3 regions of the Microbacterium neungamense genome follow, and region 2 is predicted to be linked to each of the others. Evidence: predicted binding sites of a transcription regulator. Region 2 holds the regulator's gene; each other region holds the start of a gene.
What was found. Region 2 encodes LexA, which represses DNA repair genes until DNA is damaged. Its sites were predicted from a motif close to TCGAACANNTGTTCGA; they were not measured.

Region 1 (4,478 bases), 710 kb from region 2:
TCGTGAAGGAGATGGACATGCGGTACGACGACCTCGCGTCGTTCGGGTTCCGTCACATCGACGACTTCAACCGCGCCGTGCGCGCCGGTGAGGTCGAGGTACCGCCGGGCAGCGAGCGGGTGCTCAAGCCGTACCCGTACCTGCTCGTCGTCGTGGACGAGCTCGCCGACCTGATGATGGTCGCCCCGCGCGATGTCGAGGACTCGATCGTGCGCATCACCCAGCTGGCGCGCGCCTCGGGCATCCACCTGGTCCTGGCCACCCAGCGACCGAGCGTCGACGTGGTCACCGGCCTGATCAAGGCGAACGTGCCCTCGCGTCTGGCGTTCGCGGTGACCAGCGTCACGGACAGCCGGGTCATCCTGGACAGCCCCGGTGCGGACAAGCTCATCGGCCAGGGCGACGCGCTGTTCTCGCCGATGGGGTCGTCCAAGCCGTTCCGCCTGCAGGGCGCGTGGGTGGACGAGAGCGAGATCGACGCCGTCGTCAAGCACGTCACCGCGCAGGCCCGCCCGGAGTACCGGCCGGACGTGCAGGAGGCGATCGAGCCGAAGAAGAAGGAGGTCGACGAGGACATCGGCGACGACCTCGAGCTGCTGCTCGCCGCCGCCGAGCTCGTCGTGTCGACCCAGTTCGGGTCCACCTCGATGCTGCAGCGGAAGCTGCGCGTCGGCTTCGCCAAGGCCGGCCGCCTCATGGACCTGCTCGAGTCGCGGGAGATCGTGGGCCCGTCCGAGGGCTCGAAGGCGCGCGACGTGCTGGTCACCGCCGAGCAGCTTCCGGGCGTGCTCGCCCGCCTGCGCGGCGAGGACGCACCCGCCCCGGCGCCCGCCGCCGCAGCGCCGGCCGCACCGCGCGGCGCCGAGTCCGACCCGGTCGAGGCGCAGTTCCAAGGCCTCCCGGTCGTCGAGGAGGAGGGCGACGAGGACGCCTGGGGACTGACGGGACGCGACTGATGGCCATTCCGCGGCAGCTCCCGAACGCCATCACGATCGTCCGCATCCCGCTCGCGATCGTCTTCCTCGTGCTGCTGCTGCTCGGCGGACCCGCCGGGGACGCCCACCTCGGGCTGCGCTGGACCGCCGCGGCGCTGTTCGTCCTCGCGATCTCCACCGACTGGGTGGACGGCTACCTCGCCCGCAAGCACGACATCGTCAGCGACTTCGGCAAGCTGTGGGATCCGATCGCGGACAAGCTCCTCACCGGCGCCGGGTTCATCGGCCTCGCCGTGCTCGGCGAGTGGCCCTGGTGGATCGTGATCGTCATCCTCATCCGCGAGTGGGGCATCACCGTCCACCGGTTCCTCGTGGCCAAGCAGCACATCGTCGCGGCCGCCTGGATGGGCAAGCTGAAGACCCTCGTGCAGGCCGTCGCCCTGTCCTGGTGGCTGCTGCCGCTGCACGCGCTCATCGGCGAGACGTGGTGGATCGGGGTCGGGGTCGTGCTGATGTACGCGGCCCTGGTGCTCACCATCGCCAGCGGCATCGACTACGTCGTCGCCCAGGTGCGCGGGGCACGGTCGGCCGACGCGTGAACGACGCGGCAGAGCTGCTGTCGCTGCTCCGGCAGCGCGGCTGGACCCTCGGGATCGCAGAGTCCCTCACCGGCGGCGCGCTCTCGGCCGAGGTCGTCGCCGTCCCCGGGGCCTCCGCGAGTCTGCGCGGCGCCGTCGTCGCCTACGCCACGCCGGTCAAGCACAGCCTCCTCGGGGTGGACGGCGCGCTGCTGGCGGCCCACGGCCCGGTGCATCCCGAGGTCGCCCTGCAGATGGCGGCCGGAGTCCGGCGCGCCGTCGCGGTGGACGGATGCCCGGCCGACGTCGGCATCGCCACGACCGGGATTGCCGGCCCCGATTCGCCCGACGGGCAGCCGGTGGGGACGGTCCACATCGGGGTCGTCACGCCGGCGGTCCGGGACGTGCGCTCCTTCGTGTTCCCCGGCGACCGCGCCGCGGTGCGGGCATCCGCCGTCGCGGCCGCACTCCGCGCCGGCTGCGAGGCGCTCGCGGATCGGGCCTCGGAATAGCCGGGACTCCGCGGGCGTTGACTCACATGTGCCGATCAACACACGGATCACGGAACAGGCGTCGCCCGGCGCGGCGCTCACACGCGAAGCACAGAGTGACACACTAGATTCAGTGGCATCCGGTCGGGTTAGACTGGCGATCCCCTCGAGATCGCAGACGAGGGGAACGACGGAGAGGAGGTTCCGATGATCCTTGTACGACAGGAGATCGGCGATGTGCTGAGGGACTTCCGTCTGCAGAAGGGCCGCACGCTCCGTCAGGTCGCCAGCAAGGCATCCGTCGCCCTCGGCTACCTCAGCGAGGTGGAACGGGGCCAGAAGGAGGCCTCCAGCGAGATCCTCGCCTCGGTCGCCGAAGCGCTCGACGTTCCGATCTCGACCATCATGCGCGAGGTCGGCGACCGCATCTCGGTTCTCGAGGGCATGCACGGATTCCCGGATGTCGTGCCCGACGATCTCGTGGCCTCCGTCGAGCCCGAGCTCTCGCTCCGCTGAGCGGGGACGGGACGACGGATGCGGCGCAGCGAGTTCCTGCGCGCGGTGGATGACGAGTTCGGCGGCCGCGCCACGGCGCTGACGCACGACCTCGTGCTCAGCGGCCTCGGCCGGACGGCGATCGAAGCCCTGGACGACGGCGTGCCGCCGCGCGAGATCTGGCTCGCGCTGTGCGCCGAGACCGACGTGCCCGCCGAACGCCGTTACGGCGTGGGCCGGCTGGAGCCCCGGCGACGCTGAGATCGCGTCCTCTCACGGATTCCCGGCGTGTCGTCGAACGTGTGTTCGATGGGGGCGTATCGTTCTGCACGAGTGGTTTCGAGGCGATTTCTCTCCACAGACGGGGCCCTGGCCGACGCGATGTCGGTGGCCACGCCTACGGTGAAGACATGGCACCGAGCCATACGCCTTGTCGGAGAATCCGTCCCGCCGGGACAGGTCGCGACAGCCTACAGGCGGCAGCACATCGAGCACGAAGGAGCACGTCATGCCATCCCCGGACGACCGCGACAAGGCACTGGATTCCGCGCTCGCCCACATCGAACGCCAGTTCGGCAAGGGATCGATCATGCGACTGGGCAGCGATGAGCGCGCCCCGGTCGAGGTCATCCCCACCGGCTCCATCGCGCTCGATGTCGCCCTCGGCATCGGCGGTCTGCCGCGCGGGCGCATCATCGAGATCTACGGCCCGGAGTCCTCGGGTAAGACGACGCTCACCCTGCACGCGATCGCGAACGTGCAGCGCGCCGGCGGCATCGCCGCGTTCATCGACGCGGAGCACGCCCTCGACCCCGACTACGCCAAGAAGCTCGGCGTCGACATCGATCAGCTCCTCGTGTCGCAGCCCGACACCGGAGAGCAGGCCCTCGAGATCGCCGACATGCTGATCCGCTCCGGCGCGATCGACCTGGTGGTCATCGACTCCGTGGCCGCGCTGGTCCCGGAGGCGGAGATCAAGGGCGAGATGGGCGACTCGCACGTCGGCCTGCAGGCGCGCCTGATGTCCCAGGCGCTCCGCAAGCTCACCGGTGGCCTCAACCAGACCAAGACCACGGCCATCTTCATCAACCAGCTGCGTGAGAAGATCGGCGTCTTCTTCGGCTCGCCGGAGACGACTGCGGGTGGAAAGGCCCTCAAGTTCTACGCCTCGGTGCGGCTCGACATCCGCCGCATCGAGACGCTGAAGGACGGGGCCGAGGCGGTCGGAAACCGCACCCGCGTCAAGGTGGTGAAGAACAAGATGGCCCCGCCGTTCAAGCAGGCCGAGTTCGACATCCTCTATGGCGTCGGCATCTCGCGCGAGGGCAGCCTGATCGACTTCGGTGTCGAACACGGCATCGTGAAGAAGTCGGGCGCCTGGTACACCTACGACGGCGACCAGCTCGGTCAGGGCAAGGAGAACGCCCGCAACTTCCTCATCAAGAACGAGGACATCGCGGCGGCGATCGAGGCTCAGATCAAGCAGAAGATGGGCATCGGGGCCAAGGCCGCGGAGGAGGCTCCGGTCGACGAGCTGAGCCAGCGGCGTCCGGCCTGATGCGTCGGCCGAGCGCAGCTACCGCGCGTCGATGGAGTTTGGCAACCGCACTTCGACGGAGCTCAGTAACCGCACTTCGACGGAGCTCAGTAACCGGGGTGGATCATGGCTGATCGGGGCGAGGGGCACGGCGACGCCGAGCGCCTCGCCCCGGTGATCCCGATCTTCGGACGCCGTGCCGCCGCTTCCGATACCGGCGCCCGGAGCCGCGGGAGCGGCGGTGGGGCCGCGGACGCGGAGAACAGCGCCGACGTCGACGGTGCCGCGAACCGCGCCGACGTCGGTGGGACGGCGAACCGCACCGCAGCCGACGGCGCGGCGAGCGGCGGCGGAGCACCGGTGAGCAGCAGGCATCCGGCGTTCTCCGGCGGCGCCACGCAGGCGGCCCGCCCCAGGCTGCGCGCCTTGCGTCCGCACGAGG
Region 2 (4,478 bases):
GGTTCAGCTCGAGCTCCACGGTGGACTCGGATGTGCTGCGGTGGACGCCCGCGGTGCGGGGCTCGGAGGGGGCGGCGCTCATGACGCCGATCCTACCGAGGCGGTGTCGCCCACGGATGCGAGCGCGTCCAGGAAGGCGGTGGTCTCGGCCTCGGTTCCCGCGGTGACGCGCAGGTGGCCGGGGATGCCGACGTCGCGGATGAGCACGCCTCGGTCGTAGAGGCACTGCCAGACCGCCTTCGGGTCGTCCACTCCCCCGAACAGCACGAAGTTCGTCCACGATTCGTGCGGGCGGTAACCCAGCGCCTCCAGGGTGGCGGAGATGCGGTCGCGCTGCTCGACGATGTCGTCCACCATCCGCAGCATGGTCGGCGCGTTGCGCAGCGCTGCGACCGCGGCGGCCTGGGTGAGCGCACTGAGGTGGTACGGCAGGCGCACCAAGCGCAGGGCGTCGATGAAGGCCGGGTCGGCGGCGAGATAGCCGACCCGTGCACCCGCGAACGCGAACGCCTTGCTCATGGTGCGGGACACCGCGAGCCGCGGGCGGCCGTCGAGCAGGGTGAGGGCCGACGGAGCGTCCTTCGGCGCGAACTCCTGATACGCCTCGTCGACGACCACCACGCCGCGGGCGGCCTCGTAGACGGCCTCGACGACGTCGAGGCCGAGGGGTGTGCCGGTCGGGTTGTTCGGGGTGCAGAGGATGACGACATCCGGGTCGGCGTCCGCCACCTGGGCGGCGCCGTCCTCGGCACTCACCCGGTAGTCCGCCTCGCGCGTGCCGGCGATCCAGCGCGCGCCCGTGCCCTGGGTGAGCAGCGGGTACATGGAGTAGGTGGGGGCGAAGCCGAACGCGGTGCGTCCAGGGCCGGCGAAGGCCTGCAGGATGTGCTGCAGCACCTCGTTCGACCCGTTCCCGGCCCAGATGCGGTCGGGCGTGAGGCCGTGGCCGAGGTACTCGGCGAATCCCTCGCGGAGGAGGGTGAACTCGCGGTCGGGGTACCGGTTCACGTCACGCAGGGCCAGGGCGATGTCGTCGAGGATGTCGCTGGCCACCTCGTCGGGCACCGGATGCGTGTTCTCGTTGACGTTCAGTGCGACGGGGAGAGGGGCCTGCGGCGCGCCGTACGGTGTGAGCCCGCGCAGATCGTCGCGGAGGGGCAGCTCATCGAGGGAGGTCACCCTTCCCATGCTAGGACGAACCGCCGGGGCGCTCGGCGCGTGCGACGAACGGTTCCGAGCCGGGCGCGGCCGGCGTGCCGGCGGGTCAGTCCGCGCAGCCGGCAGGAGAGCCCGCGCAACCGGCGGCTCAGTCCGCGTAAGCAGCGGGGATGGCGATCTCACTGCCCGCCTGCACCATGCCGCCCGGCAGATTGTTCAGGCGGATGATGTCGTCGACGACGTCGCGCGGATCAGCGTCCGGCGCCACGTGCGCGGCGATCGACCACAGCGTGTCGCCCGGCATCACGGTCACGGTCTCGAACGACGCCCGGTACGCCTGCTCACCCGAGGCGAGGGCGGAGCCGCCCGCGAGCGCCGAGAAGGCGATGCCGGCGGCGAGCGGGGCGGCGGCGAGAGCGAGGAGCACCCGGCGTCCGCGTGCGGTGAGGCGGAGACGCGTGCGCGGGCGGGCGATCGGACCCTGGATGGCGATGGTGCTCATGTGCTGTGCTCCTCGATGTGATCGGCAGCTTCGCATCCGACCCTCGGCCGGGAGAGCCGGATGCGAAGCTACGTTCCGAATCTATCTTCGATATCGAACATCTGTCAACACGTCTTCGAAATCCTGTCAGGTAGGTCTCCGACACGCTCGAACAGATCTTCCGAAATCGTGAGGATCTCGGATACGGTTTCGATATCGACACCCCATCACGGGCCACCGACATTCGAACCCGGTCGCCAGCGACGGCGCACGAAGGAGCACAGATGAGCGAGAACAACGCCGCCGAAGCGCCGCGCACGCGCCGGCGCAAGAGCCTCAGCCCGAAGCAGATGGCGATCCTCGAGGTCATCCAGACCTCGATCGCCAAGCACGGCTACCCGCCGAGCATGCGCGAGATCGGCGACGCCGTGGGACTGAAGTCCCTGTCGAGCGTGACGCACCAGCTCGGTCAGCTGGAGCTGAGCGGCTACCTGCGTCGCGACCCGGGCAAGACCCGAGCGATGGAGGTGCTGATCGATCTGCCCGGGGCGAGCGGCGAGAATCCCGCCGACGCGGGCCCGGCCGTGGGCGACGCCGCGCTCGTTCCGCTGGTCGGCCGGATCGCCGCAGGGGTGCCGATCACCGCCGAGCAGCAGGTCGAGGAGATCTTCCCGCTGCCGCGGCAGCTCGTCGGGAAGGGCGAGCTGTTCATGCTCAAGGTCTCCGGCGATTCGATGATCGACGCCGCGATCTGCGACGGGGACTGGGTCGTCGTCCGCACTCAGTCGACGGCCGAGAACGGCGAGATCGTCGCGGCGATGCTCGACGGCGAGGCGACGGTGAAGACCTTCCGCCGCCGGGACGGTCACACCTGGCTGCTCCCCCGCAACTCGGCGTTCGAACCCATCCTCGGCGACGACGCCACCGTGCTCGGCAAGGTCGTCGCGGTGCTGCGCGCGGTCTGACGCCTCGCGCCTGATCCGTTCGGGGCGGGTTCTCACGTTCGGGGCGGTTCTCCGCCGCCCCGGGTGTGAGAATCCGCCCCGAACGCGTGGGGCCGGTCAGGCCGTGACGGCGACGTCCTCGCGGACGCGGCGCGTCGCCTCCGCGATGTTGCGCAGCGAGGCCACGGTCTCCTCGTAGCCGCGGGTCTTCAGGCCGCAGTCCGGGTTGACCCAGACCTGGCGCAGCGGCAGCTCCTCGGTCGCGCGACGCAGCAGCGTCTCGACCTCGTCGACGCTGGGCACGCGGGGCGAGTGGATGTCGTACACGCCCGGGCCGATGCCGTGGTCGAAGCCGGCCTCCGCGACGTCGGCGACGACCTCCATCCGGCTGCGCGCCGCCTCGATCGAGGTGACGTCGGCATCCAGGGCGCGGATCGCGTCGATCACCACGCCGAACTCGGAGTAACAGAGGTGCGTGTGCACCTGCGTGGCGGCGGCGGCGCCGCCGGTGGCCAGGCGGAAGGAGCGCACCGACCAGTCCAGATACGCCGGCTGGTCGGCCCGCTTCAGCGGCAGCAGCTCGCGCAGGGCGGGCTCGTCGACCTGGATGATGCCGATGCCGGCCTCCTCGAGGTCGGCGATCTCGTCGCGCAGCGCGAGGGCGACCTGGTTCGCGGTCTCGCCGAGCGGCTGGTCGTCGCGCACGAACGACCAGGCCAGGATCGTCACCGGCCCGGTGAGCATGCCCTTGACCGGCTTCGCGCTCAGCGACTGGGCGTACGAAGCCCAGGACACCGTGATCGGCGCCGGACGCGACACGTCGCCCCACAGGATGGAGGGACGCGTCGCCCGCGACCCGTAGGACTGCACCCAGCCGTTCTCGGTGACCGCGAAGCCGTCCAGATTCTCGGCGAAGTACTGCACCATGTCGTTGCGCTCGGGCTCGCCGTGCACCAGCACGTCCAGTCCGAGCTCCTCCTGCAGCGAGACAACGCGGTCGATCTCGGCCCGCAGGAAGTCCTCGTAGTCCTCCTGCGGCAGCTCGCCGCGCAGGAACTGCGCCCGCGCCCGGCGGATGTTGCCGGTCTGCGGGAAGGAGCCGATGGTCGTCAGCGGCAGGGCGGGCAGGTCCAGCGCCTGCTGCGCAGCCTCGCGCTCCGCGTACGGGGCGCGGGCGAAGTCGGCCTCGGCGAGCCCGGCGGCGCGCTCGCGCACGGCGCCGTCGCGCACACCGGGTGCGGTGCGGCGGTCCTCGAGCGCGGCGGATGCGGCGTCGAGCTCTGCGGCGATGGCGTCGCGGCCCTCGGCGAGACCGCGCGCCAGGGTGACCACCTGGCCGACCTTCTGGTCGGCGAAGGCGAGCCAGGAGACCAGGCGCGCGTCCAGCTTCGACTCGTCCTCCACGTCGTGCGGCACGTGCAGCAGCGAGGTCGACGTGGCGGCGGTGACCGCCGCGGCGCCCAGCGTGCGCAGCGCCTCCAGCTTCGCGAAGGCCGCGTCGAGGTCGCCGCGCCAGATGTTGTGACCGTCGATCACGCCGCCGACGAGGGTCTTGCCCTCCAGGCCCGGGGCTCCGGCCGGGATGCCGCCGCGGACGAGGTCCACCGCGATGGCCTCGATCGGTGCGGCGGTGAGGACCGGGAACGCCGCGTCGAGGGCGGCGTACGGGGCGGCGACGAGGATCGAAGGGCGGTCCTGCGCACCGCCGAGGACGGCGAGGGCGCGCTCCGCGGCATCCGCGAGGGCCTGCGGCGACGCCGGCAGCGACTCGCTCACCAGCGCCGGCTCGTCCAGCTGCACCCAGGCGGCGCCGGCGGCCTTGAGCGCCGCGAGCAGTTCGGCGTACACGGGCAGCACATCGTCGAGGCGGGAGAGCGGGTCGAAGCCCTCGGGCG
Region 3 (4,478 bases), 990 kb from region 2:
GCCGTTCGTTCGCCGTGCTGGTGCTGGCGGCCTGTGCGGCGCAGCGAACTCGGATTCCGGGTCACGCAGGAATGGCCCGGCGGGAAGTCGTGGTCCGCGGGAGAGATGTACGTGACGCTCACGCAGCCACCGAACCTGACGGGCGCTGAGCACGATCGACGGATGCCGGGAATGAACCACGTCGCCTTTCGTGGCGGCACGCCCAGTGATGTCGATGAGCTGATGGAAGCGGCGGAACGGCACGGCTGGCGGGCGCTGTACCGCGATCGTTACCCGCATGCGGGCGGCCCGGAGCACTACGCCGGATGGCTCGAGGATCAGGCCGGGTTCAAGGTCGAGATCGTCGCAGAGACGCTCCGCTGAGTTCGCGACGGCTGCCGGCCGGTCGCCGGCCCTCGGTCCGGGCCGGTCGCGGGTGGTGGTGGTCAGGCGGCGGCAGGGTGGAAGCGGGGTGGGGGTGGGTCGATGTCGCCCCAGGCGTAGCGAAGGGAGAGGCGGGGTGGGAGGGGAATGGGTTCGCCTGGGCCGGGTGGGTGGAGGTGGAAGTCGTCTTTGCCGGTGCGGGTGATGCGCCAGCCGTTGTGGTGGAGTTGCATGTGGTGGAACCGGCAGAGCAGGATGCCGCGGTCGATGTCGGTGCGGCCCTGGTCGGCGTGCCATTCGTCGCAGTGGTGGGCTTCGCAGTGGGAGGCGGGGCGGTCACAGCCGTGCCAGCGGCAGCCGCCGTCGCGGAGGGCGAGGGTGAGGCGCTGGGCGGGGGTGAACAGGCGCCGTTCTCGGCCCAGGTCCAGCGGGTTCCCGCAGGAGTCGACGGTGACCGGGATCACGCCGGTGTCGCAGATGCGGCGGGAGATGACTGTGGCAGGCAGGGGGTGCAGTCCGTCTTCGGTGTGCCCGGTGGGGGCGAGGGTGCCGTCGGGGGTGAGGACGGTGACCAGGCGGATTCCGGGCTGGCGGGTGCCGAAGACGGTCTTGGGGTCGGCGAGGATGCCGGTGCGGAGGATATCCAGGAGCAGGTCGTAGGCGAGTTGGTCGTTGGAACGGGGGTCGCGGACGAGGTCCTCGGCGCGGGTCTTCTCGGTCTCGTCGACGAACCGGGGGCCCAGGCGGGGGCGGAGGGCGGCGGCGAGGATGGCCTCCAGGAATGCGGCGCCTTCGTCGTCGAACACCCAGGAGGCGTGGGCGATGCCGTCCCGGTCGCGCCAGGTGCGGAACGAGCGCCGCTGGTATCGCTCCTGGAAGCGCCGCTCGGCTCCTTCCGGGTCCAGCCGGTCCCGGATCGTCCGGGCGGTCGAGGCGAGTTCCTCCACGGTGCGCCGGGCCGCTTCGGCGATCAGCTGCTCCGCCGCCGCACGCCACGCCTCCCGCGCCTCCGCATCCGCCACCGCAGCGGCCGCGTCGTCGGGGTGGTCGAGGGTAGGGCCGGTCGCCGTGGCGGTGGGTGGTTCGCCGAGGCCGCGCAGGATGGCGTCGTGCTGAGCGGCGGAGAGGTCGCCGGAGAGCAGGGCGGCGCCGAGCGGGGCGTGCCAGGGCGGCGTGATCGCGGGGGTCTCGCCCTGGCCGGGCCCGCGGTGTGTACCGGGATCCGGCGTCCCGCCCGAACCCGCGCCCTCACCGTGCTGCTCCGCGTCCCCCGCCGGGCAGCCATGGTCCTCCGGGCCGCCATGGTCGTGTCCGTCGTCGCCGGGATGTCCCGCGTTTGTGTCGTCGGCGGGGGATCCGCCGGCGGCGGCTTCCTCGAGAAGGGAGGTGCCCTGCCGGATCTGGCGGTGCGCATCGCTGCGGGTGCCGCCGGTGATCTCCTGCAGGAACGACGCCGCGGAGCGGTGGCCTCGGGACTGGGCCAGACCCGAATGCCCGGCATCCCGGGTGGAGCGGGACGCGACCACGCCGGCCCCGACGATCTCCACCCGCTCCGCACACCGCCGCAAGGCTCCCGCCGCCTGAACCAGAACGGCGAGGTCGGTGTCGGACAGGCGCAGAACCCGGCCGGGCAGGCTCGCGGCATCCGTGTCCTCACCGAGCAGGCCGCGCAGCACCGCGACCTCCGCGTCGACCTCGGTGAAGAATGCCATACTTCATGATCACACCGGCCACGGACATTCGAACGAGTATTCGGCACTTCTGCGAACTGAGGGTGGTAACGGAATGGTAACGAATCGACGGGTGGGGCGTTTCGTCTCGCTCCGGCTGCGCCGGTGCTCGCTCAACGACCGGGGGAGGGCGACCCGGGAGCGGTGGGGCGTTTCGTCTCGGTCGCGCTGCGCGCGTCCTCGCTCAACGACCGGGACGGGGACCGCGCTCAGCGACCGGGGGGGGAGGGCGCCTCGCTCGACGACGGCGGAGGAGGGGCGGCGCGCTCAGCGTCGGGGGAGTTCGGTGTCGGCCAGAAGGCGTGTGACGGTCGAGTGGCCGAGCTCCGCCATCGGCGGGTTCGTCTCGGGGTAGTACCAGACGAGGCCCATCGCCTGCTGCAGCGCCCATGCGGCTCCGCGCAGCCACTCGGCCTCGCCCGCGCCGACAGCGGCGCGCACATGCGAGCGGACCGGCTCGTCGAACAGATGCCATGCGGCGACCAGGTCCAGGGACGGGTCGGCCGGGCCGAAGGCCCCGCCGTCGAGGACTCCCACCAGACGTCCGTCCGCCACGAGGAGGTTCGCGGGGATCAGGTCCCGGTGGCTCATGCGGTCCTCACCGTCGGCCGCGAGATCGCGGAGCACCGACCACAGAGCCTCGACCGCAGCGGTGTCCACGATTCCGGCGCTCTGGGCAAGGCAGTGCGCCATCCACTCGTCGTGATCCCTCAGATTCCCGCCGCGTCCCCGCCCGTCGAAGGAGCGCCCCGCCACCGGCGCGCTGCGCAGGCGCCGGATCAGGCTCACGACGTCGTCCGCCAATGCGTAGGAGGACGACCACCGGAAGGGGTCGGCCACCGTGCCGGGCAGCCACTCCTGCAGCGTCCAGGCGGACGGGTACGCGGCATCCGGTGCTCCGATGCCGAGGGCGCGCGGCGCTGGGAACGGGCATGTCTCGGCGAACTCGTTCAGAGCCGACGCTTCGGCCTCGAGCTCTGCGGCGTCCGCGGGCAGCAGGGGAAGGCGGGCGGCGACGTCGCTCCCGATGCGGAAGATCGCGTTGACGGTCCCACCGGAGTGGACGCGTCGGACGGGCGCGCCGGCATAGCGGGGGAACTGAGCGGCGACCAGCGAGGCGACGAGTTCCGCGTCGACGTTCAGCTGGCCTTCGTGCATGGTGCCGGCATCGTGAGCTGCGGGGTTCCCGGTCGGGGATGCGGGCGGCTGCGGAGGCTCGGATTCCTCACTGCGTTTCGTCTCGGTCGCGCTGCGCGCGTCCTCGCTCAACGACCGGCAGCCCGGGCCATCCACGCCTCGACCTCGTCGGCGGTGCGCGGGATCCCGGCGGACAGGTTCACCGGCCCGTCGGCGGTCATCAGGATGTCGTCCTCGATCCGCACGCCGATGCCGCGGAGCTCCTCCGGCACGGTCAGATCGTCGATCTGGAAGTACAGTCCGGGCTCGATCGTGAACACCATCCCCGGCTCGAGCACGCCGTCGTAGTACATCTCGCGTCGCGCCTGCGCGCAGTCGTGGACGTCCAGTCCGAGGTGGTGGCTCGTGCCGTGCACCATGTACCGGCGGTGCTGACCACCGGCATCCGCGTCGAGAGCCTCCTCGGCGGACACCGGCAGCAGCCCCCATTCTGCGGTGCGGCGTGCGATGACCTCCATCGCCGCCTCGTGCACGGCGCGGAACTTCACACCCGGATGGGCCGCGGCGAACGCGGCATCCGCCGCCTCGAGCACCGTCTCGTACACCCGCCGCTGCACCTCGGAGAAGCGTCCGTTCACCGGCAGCGTGCGGGTGATGTCAGCGGTGTACATGCTGTCGACCTCGACGCCGGCGTCGACGAGGATGAGATCGCCCGGCACGACGGCGCCGTCGTTGCGCGTCCAGTGCAGGTAGCAGGCGTGCGGACCGGAGGCCGCGATGGTGTCGTAGCCCTCCCAGTTGCCGTCGCTGCGGGCCCGCTGATGGAAGGCCCCCTCGATCACGCGCTCGCCGCGCGGGTGCTCCACGGCCCGCGGCAGCGCGCGGATCACATCGTCGAATCCGCTCCGGGTGATCTCCACGGCACGTCGCAGCTCGGCGATCTCGTACTCGTCCTTCACGAGCCGCAGCTCCGAGACGAAGCGCGTCAGCTCGGCGTCCTGGTCCACGACCAGATCGTCGTCACCGGCCTGGAAGTCGTCGATGTGCGCGGTCGCGAGGCCGAGGTCGGCGGCGACCACCGCGAGGGAAGGGCGCGGGCCGATCCAGAACTCGCCGATCGTCGCGTCCGAGTAGAACTCCGAGGTGGTGCGGTCCGCGCGCTCCCGGAAGTACAGGGTGACGTCGTGGCCGTCGGACGTCGGCTCGAACACGAGCACCGAGTCCGGCTCGGCATCCTCGCCCCATCCC

Region 1: a site for LexA is predicted at 2,794-2,809, ahead of recA (recombinase RecA). Genes of this name have one in related genera too.
Region 3: a site for LexA is predicted at 2,104-2,119, ahead of JSY13_RS03670 (DUF222 domain-containing protein). Genes of this name have one in related genera too.

The regions. Positions count from the first base shown of each region.
Region 1 is NZ_CP069717.1:1,042,571-1,047,048, forward strand. Features, by position in the region: gene JSY13_RS04930 (FtsK/SpoIIIE family DNA translocase) at 1-956, shown strand, start outside; gene pgsA (CDP-diacylglycerol--glycerol-3-phosphate 3-phosphatidyltransferase) at 956-1,534, shown strand; gene JSY13_RS04940 (CinA family protein) at 1,531-2,025, shown strand; gene JSY13_RS04945 (helix-turn-helix domain-containing protein) at 2,212-2,520, shown strand; gene JSY13_RS04950 (DUF3046 domain-containing protein) at 2,539-2,760, shown strand; gene recA (recombinase RecA) at 3,008-4,057, shown strand; gene JSY13_RS04960 (regulatory protein RecX) at 4,163-4,478, shown strand, end outside.
Region 2 is NZ_CP069717.1:1,755,601-1,760,078, forward strand. Features, by position in the region: gene hisB (imidazoleglycerol-phosphate dehydratase HisB) at 1-82, opposite strand, end outside; gene JSY13_RS08495 (histidinol-phosphate transaminase) at 79-1,179, opposite strand; gene JSY13_RS08500 (LysM peptidoglycan-binding domain-containing protein) at 1,307-1,660, opposite strand; gene lexA (transcriptional repressor LexA) at 1,924-2,604, shown strand; gene metE (5-methyltetrahydropteroyltriglutamate--homocysteine S-methyltransferase) at 2,701-4,478, opposite strand, start outside.
Region 3 is NZ_CP069717.1:770,038-774,515, forward strand. Features, by position in the region: gene JSY13_RS03660 (hypothetical protein) at 1-149, shown strand, start outside; gene JSY13_RS03665 (VOC family protein) at 106-363, shown strand; gene JSY13_RS03670 (DUF222 domain-containing protein) at 426-2,075, opposite strand; gene JSY13_RS03675 (phosphotransferase) at 2,361-3,251, opposite strand; gene JSY13_RS03680 (aminopeptidase P family protein) at 3,359-4,478, opposite strand, start outside.